2 regions of the Rhodobacter capsulatus SB 1003 genome follow, and region 1 is predicted to be linked to the other one. Evidence: riboswitches for the same ligand, from Rfam matches in the RefSeq annotation. Region 1 holds a riboswitch; the other holds the start of a gene.
The links. A riboswitch is a leader RNA that binds a small molecule or an ion and turns the genes downstream of it on or off. The one in region 1 is predicted to bind thiamine pyrophosphate.
Positions count from the first base shown of each region.

Region 2: another riboswitch for thiamine pyrophosphate. It lies ahead of thiM (hydroxyethylthiazole kinase); the one in region 1 lies ahead of thiB (thiamine ABC transporter substrate binding subunit).

Region 1 covers NC_014034.1:2,888,222-2,891,756, reverse strand. The annotation lists gene RCAP_RS13365 (thiamine/thiamine pyrophosphate ABC transporter permease ThiP) at 1-1,153, opposite strand, end outside; gene thiB (thiamine ABC transporter substrate binding subunit) at 1,129-2,118, opposite strand; TPP riboswitch at 2,158-2,260, opposite strand; gene RCAP_RS13355 (DNA polymerase III subunit chi) at 2,329-2,781, opposite strand; gene RCAP_RS13350 (leucyl aminopeptidase) at 2,785-3,535, opposite strand, start outside.
Region 2 covers NC_014034.1:3,039,652-3,043,186, forward strand. The annotation lists gene RCAP_RS14105 (ATP-binding protein) at 1-842, opposite strand, end outside; TPP riboswitch at 1,100-1,195, shown strand; gene thiM (hydroxyethylthiazole kinase) at 1,242-2,048, shown strand; gene thiE (thiamine phosphate synthase) at 2,045-2,656, shown strand; gene thiD (bifunctional hydroxymethylpyrimidine kinase/phosphomethylpyrimidine kinase) at 2,653-3,450, shown strand; gene RCAP_RS14125 (ABC transporter substrate-binding protein) at 3,452-3,535, shown strand, end outside.

The DNA of each region.
Region 1 (3,535 bases):
GCAGGGCCAGCGCGGTCGGCGCGACGAAGGGCTGGGCGATCAGGAACAGCCCGGTGCCAAGGACGAGCGAGGAGGCCGCCATCGGCAGCATCGCCGCGGGCTCGGCCCAGATGTGGCGCGGCGCGGCCAAAGCCAGCGGCAGCGCCAGCACCATCGTCAGCGCCGCGGCGCCGAGCGCCAGCCAGACCGAGGTGAAAGCCGCCTGCCAGACCTGTGCGGGCAGATCGGCCAGCGCGGGCAGGCCGCGCAGCGCGATGGCTGCCAGAGGCGAGAGCAGGAAGGCTGCGGCGGCACTCAGGATCAGCGCATCCCCGATCCGATGCGGCAGCCCCGGCGCCAGGGGCACCGGCAAGACCCGGTCGAGCCCCGCGCCAAAGCCGGGCGGCAGGGTCAGCCGCGCGGCGATGCCCAGCGCCGCCAGCGCCAGCGCGACCTGCAGCACCGCAAGCGCCGCGGCCCGGCCCGGATCGGCGTCAAAGCGGAAGGCCTGATAGATCGCCACCTCGAGCGTCGAGGCGCGGGGACCGCCGCCCAGCGTCAGCGCGACGGCGAAGGACGAGAGGCACACAAGGAAAATCGCCAGAAAGGCCCCGGGCAGGACGGCGCGCAGCATCCGCGCCTCCAGATGCCTTGCGATGTCCGCCGGGCCAAGACCCAGCGACAGCGCCAGCCGCACCCGCTCGGCCGGGATCGCCTGCCAGCCCTGCAGCAGCATCCGCGTTGCCAGGGGCAGGTTCAGGAACAGATGGCCCAGCACCACCCCCCAGGGCCCATAGATCGACACGCCGGGCAGGTTCAGCGCGTCCAGAGCGCCATTGAGCAGCCCGCGACGGCCGAAGATGGCGAGAAGCCCCATCACCGCGACAAGGGTGGGCAACAGGAACGGCGCCCCAAGCGCGGCGATGAACAGGCCGCGGCCGGGAAAGCGGCGCCGGTGCAGCGCCCGGGCGAGCGGGATCGCCAGCAGGCAGGAGAAAAGCGCCGAGAGCGCGGCCTGCCAGAGCGTGAAGCGCAGGGCCGCAAGATCGGCGGCGCTCAGCGCCGAAAGCCCCCCGGCGCGGATCATCACCGCGCCGAGGGGGGCCAGCACCAGCGCGGCCACCAGGACCGCCGCCGATGCCGCCGGGATCATTTGCCGAAATTCGCGCGCCATTCTTCCAGCGCCGGGCCGCGCAGGGCCTCGGCCTCGGTTTCGGTGTAAAAGAAGGTCTTGGCGGGGCGGGGCAGGGTGGCGAACCCCTCGGGCAGGAAGCCGGGTTTCTCGATCACCGGATAGGACCAGTTCGCCGTGGCGATCATGCCCTGAAACCCGTCCGAGAGGATGTAATCCATGAATTTCTGCGCCAGCTCCGGCTGGTCCGAGGTCTTCAGCTGCGCCGCCAGTTCGGTGTAGAAATAATGCCCCTCGGGGAAGATCGCCGCCGCCTTGCTGTCATCCTGTTCGGCGATGCGGTGATAGGCGGGCGAGGTGGTGAAGGACAGGACCATGTCGGCCTCGCCCTCGGTGAAAAGCCCGTAAGCCTCGGACCAATCCGGCGTCACGGTCAGCACCTTGGGCGCAAGCTTCGCCCAGGCCTCGCCCGCCTTGTCGCCATAGATGTGCTTGACCCACAGAAGCAGCGCGAGCCCGGCGGTGGACGAGCGCGGGTCTTCGAGGGCGATCTTGAAGGCGTCGTCGGGGGCGTCGAGAAGCGCGGCAAAGGATTGCGGCGGGGCGGTCAGTTTCGTCTTGTCATAGACAAAGGCGACCTCGGACCAGTCAAAGGGCAGGAAGGTGTCATCCGCCCAGGCAATCGGCAGGCTCAGCCGCGACAGATCCTGATGATGGGGCGCGAAAAGCCCGGTCGCCCGGGCGCGGGCGGTGATGTCGGTGTTCAGCCCGATCGCCACATCGGCCTCGGTCTTCGCGCCTTCCAGCATCAGCCGCGGCAGCACATCGCCCGCGACGAATTGCAGATCGCAGCCGCAGTCCGCCTCGAAACCCTTTTCGATCGCCGGGCCGGGGCCCCATTCACTGGTGAAGTAATCGGGCGCATAGACGGTGAGGACGGGTTTGTCCCCGGCCAGAACAGGGGTTGCGGCAAGCACGCAACCCGCCAGCATCAGAGCAGTTTTCATCTTTCTCTCCAATGGCGTGACGGGCGGGGTCAGGCCGGGAGAGTGCCCGGATACCTTCCCTCCGCCGGTCTTAACCGGTTCAGGTTCAACGGGTTTGCGAAAACGCATCTCAGCCCCTGACAGAGCACCCCGAGGTGAGACCGGACCATAAGGCCCCGCGCCAAAGCTGCAAGCGAAAACTGTGTTTTGCGGGGGGGGCGCGAGGGGGCGCTACTTTTCGGCCTTCTTCTGCCAGCGCCCGCTTTCCTCGCGCCAGTATTGCGCCGCGGTGCCCGCCCCGGTCAGCGCCTTCCACTGATCGCGGGCGCGGGCGACGGCGGTTTCGTCGCGGCCGTCGAACAGGATCCAGACCCGTTCGGCCGCCGCCACCTCGGCGGGGGTGACCTCGGCGCCGTCGAGCGTCATCACCGCCTGCCGCCCCTCGGGGCGCGGGGAGGTGGTCAAGAGCACGGGTTGCAGCGCATCATGCGGCCCGCCCGCCAGCCCGTGCGGCAGAAAGTCTTCCTCGGGGCCAAGCCAGAGTTTCTGGTCCAGCCAGTCCATCCGCTCGGGGGACACCCCGCGCAATTCCACCCGCCAGCCCTGCGCCAGGGCGCGGGTGAGCAGCGTTTCGACCACCCCTTCGACCGGCGACTGGGTGACGTGATAGAAAAGCGCGGGCATGGGTCAGGCCTCGAACCGGGTGCGGATCAGCCGGTCAAGCGTCATCACCCCCCAGCCGGTCGCGCCCTTGGGCGCCAGCGCACTTTCGCCCGGCGGCAGGGCGACGCCCGCGATGTCGATATGGCACCAGGGCACATCGGGCTTGATGAAGCGCTTCAGAAACGCCGCCGCGGTGATCGCGCCGCCCCAGCGCCCGCCGGAGTTCTTGATATCGGCCAGCCGCGACTTGATCAGCGGATCATAGCCGGGGGTGAGCGGCATCGGCCAGGCACCTTCGCCCTCGGATTTCGCGGCGCTCAGAAGATCGCCCGAAAGCTTGTCGTCATTGCTGAAAATGCCCGCATGATCATGGCCAAGCGCCACGATGATCGCGCCCGTCAGCGTCGCCAGATCGATCACCGCGGCGGGGGCGAAGCGCTCCTGCGCATACCACAGCACATCGGCCAGAACCATCCGCCCCTCGGCATCGGTGTTGACCACCTCGATCGTGTCGCCTTTCAGGCTTTTGACGATATCGCCCGGACGCTGCGCCCGCCCGTCGGGCATGTTTTCCACGAGACCGACCAGACCCACGACATTGGCGCGCGCCTTGCGCAGGGCGAGCGTGCGCATGACGCCCGCCACCACGGCCGCGCCGCCCATGTCCATAGTCATTTCTTCCATGCCCGCCGCGGGCTTGATCGAAATCCCGCCGCTGTCGAAGCAGACCCCCTTGCCGACCAGCGCCAAGGGCGCGGCATCGGGCTCGCCGCCC
Region 2 (3,535 bases), 150 kb from region 1:
AACTTGCGCGACACATCCAGCATTTCCTGCGTCGAGACCGAGACCCAGCGCCGCCCGTCGATCGTGTCGATCTCGTGTTCGGGCAAAAGCGGGCCGATGCCGCGCGGATCAAGCCCGAACAGCCCCTGAAAGCTGCGCCGCGCCGCCGCGCCGTAATAGACCGAGCCGGGCACGACATCCTTCGACAAAAGCAGCGCCGCGGCATGGTTCATGTTCTCGATCGCGCCCTCGGCATCGATCAGGAAGACCGGGGTCTGGATGCTTTCGAAAATCGTCAGATACTTGTTCTTTTCGGTCACGACGCGCTGGTTTTCCGCCAGAAGCTGTTCCTGACCGGCATCGACGACACCGCGCCCCCATTGCGTGCAGATGCCGATTTCGGCGCGGTCGAAAAAGCCGCGCAACAGCCGCAGATACAGCGTCTCGGTCGCGGCGGGAAAGCCCGTCATCTGCACCAGCCGCAGATAGCTGTCACGGTAGCCCTTGAAATTGCTCAGAAACATCGCCAGCGGCACGCCGCGCAGCCCGTGCCTGCGGGCGACCTCGATGCCATAGGCGGTCGAGGGATCCCCGCCGATGTCGCTGTCGTAATCGGCCTCGGCGGCGCCGCGGGTTTCCAGCATCAGCGCGATGGCGCCATTGAGCCCCTGCACCGAGGCCCGCCAGGCCTCGGGCAGCGTCGAGACATGGGCATTGTAGCTGCGGGTGATCGAATAGGCGATGTGCATCTCGATCAGCCGGGTCTCGTTCGCCTGCAGGAACCGTGTCAGCGCGGTCAGATCGGCGCGGGCGGCCTCTTCCGCCGCCGGAGGGGCAAACTGGCCTTGATGTTCGGATATCATTCGCAACGTCCAGATCGTGGCACCCCTGCGGGCGCGTCTTCTTGTGCCGGTCCCCCGGCGCCAACCCCAAGCCACGGCCCAAGGGCCCGCATCATCGTCACGAAACAGCATCCCTGTTAGCGCAGACGGCGCCGCCCCGCCTTGATCGGGATCAAAGGCCCCGCTCGCAGCCGCGACAGGAGCGGCAATCCGCGCGGCCGCGGCGGAAACATCCTGTCCCCGGCCACTGGACAAGCCCCGCCATCCGTGCTTCCCTGCCCTTGCGACAGGGGCGTCCGGGCATCCGGGCTGAGAAGCACCCTTTGAACCTGAACCAGATCATGCTGGCGTAGGGAGTCCGCAACCGGTGTCGGACCCAGCGTCCGCCCGGCTTCGGTCTTCCGCGTCATGGGAGGACCGATGACCGAAACCGGATCGTTCGCAGCTGTGGGACAGCCGCTTGCGCAGATGCGGGCCACTGCGCCGCTTGTGCACAACATCACCAATTTCGTCGCGATGAACGTGATGGCGAATGTGCAGCTGGCCGTTGGGGCCTCGCCCGCGATGCTGCATGCTTTGCCCGAGGTGGCGGAATTTGCCGCGCTCTGCGGCGCGCTGACGGTGAATATCGGCACGGCGGATGCCGACTGGGCCGAAGGCATGGTGCAGGCGGCGCGGATGATGCACCGGCTGAACCGGCCCTGGGTGCTCGATCCGGTCGGCATCGGCGCGACGCAGTTCCGCAAGGATCTCTGCGCTAGGCTGCTCGATCTGCGCCCGACGGTGATCCGCGCCAATGCCTCGGAGATCCTGGCGCTGGCGGGGCTGGGCGGGCAGGCGCATGGCGTCGATGCGCGCGACACGGTCGCGGCGGCCGAGGTGGCGGCGGCGCAACTGGCCGCGCGGACGGGCGGCGTCGTCGCGGTCTCGGGGCCCGTCGATTACGTCACCGACGGGAGCCGCGCCTTCCGCATCGGCAATGGCCATGCGCTGATGCCGCAGGTGACGGCGCTCGGCTGTTCGCTCAACGGGGTGATCGGCGCCTTTCTGGTCGGGCAAAAGCCGCTTGAGGCCACGGTGGCGGCGCTGGCCTATTACGGTCTGGCGGGCGAGATCGCCGCAAGGGAGGCCAAGGGCCCGGGCAGTTTCGCCGTGGCCTTCCTTGACGCGCTGGCCAATCTGACGCCCGAGGCGCTGAGTGCCGGGGCAAAGGTGCGCGCGGCATGATCGGGCCCGTCTATGTCATCACCGACCCGGGGGCGGCGCTTTCCGTGCCCGATCAGGCCCGGGCCGCGGCCCGCGGCGGCGCCCGCGCGGTGCAGTTGCGCGACAAGACCGCCTCCGATGCAGATCTGCTGGCGCTCGCCCGGCAGCTGTTGCCCGAGATGCGGGCGCATGGGGTGAAGCTCTTCCTGAATGACCGGATCGAAGTGGCCATCGCCGCCGGGGCGGACGGGCTGCATATCGGGCAGGGCGACGGCGACCCCGTTGCCATCCGCGCCCGGATCGGGGCGGGGATGCTGCTGGGGCTCTCGATCGAGACCGAGGCGCAGGCCAGCCGCCTTCCCGGCTGCGTCGATTACATCGGCGCGGGGCCGGTGCGGGCGACGGCGACGAAACCCGATGCCGCCGCGCCCATAGGCTTTGACGGGCTGGCCCGGATCGCCCGGCTGGTCGCGGTGCCGACGCTCGCCATCGGCGGGCTGACCCGGGCCGACATTCCGGCGCTGAAAGCCGCGGGCGTGGCCGGGATGGCCGTCGTTTCCGCCGTCACCCGCGCCCCCGACGCCGAAGCCGCCTGCCGGGCACTCGTGCAGGACTGGAGGCCGCGATGATCCCCAACATTCTGTCGATTGCCGGCTCCGACCCCTCGGGCGGGGCGGGGATTCAGGCCGATCTGAAAGCGATTTCCGCCAATGGCGGCTATGCGATGGCGGCGCTGACCGCGCTGACGGCGCAAAACACCCGCGGCGTCACCGCCGTCGATCCGATCCGCCCCGCGATGGTCACGGCGCAGATCGCCGCGATCCGGGCCGATATCCGCATCGATGCGGTGAAAATCGGGATGCTGGGCGACAGCGCGATCATCGCCGCCGTGGCCGCCGCGCTCGAGGGGCTTTCGGCCCCCCTCGTCCTTGATCCGGTGATGGTGGCCAAGGGCGGCGACCGGCTTCTGGCGATGGATGCCGTCACCGCCCTGCGCCAGATCCTGCTGCCCCGCGCCGCGGTGATCACCCCGAACCTGCCCGAAGCGGCCGATCTTCTGGGCTGCGCCGTGGCGCAAGGCCGGGCCGAGATGGTCGCGCAGGCCCGCGGGCTTCGGGTGCTGGGCGCGCGGGCGGTCTATCTCAAGGGCGGGCATCTGCCCGGGGCCATCTGCCCCGATCTGCTGCTCGATGCCGCGGGCGAGGTCTGGTTCGAGGCGCCGCGGGTCGAGACGAAAAACACCCATGGCACCGGCTGCACCCTGTCTTCGGCCTGGGCGACGCAGCTGGCCCGCATCCCCGATCTGCGCCAGGCCGCCGCCGCCGCCCGCGCCTATACGCTGCGCGCCATCGCCGCGGCCGACCGGCTTTCGGTCGGACAAGGCCATGGCCCGCTGGATCATTTCTTTTCGATGAGGTCGTAAGATGAAACCGCTTCTGCTTGCCCTTTTGCTGCTGGCCCCCCGGGCCGAGGCCGCCGAGAGCCTCTCGGTCATGCTCGATTGGTTC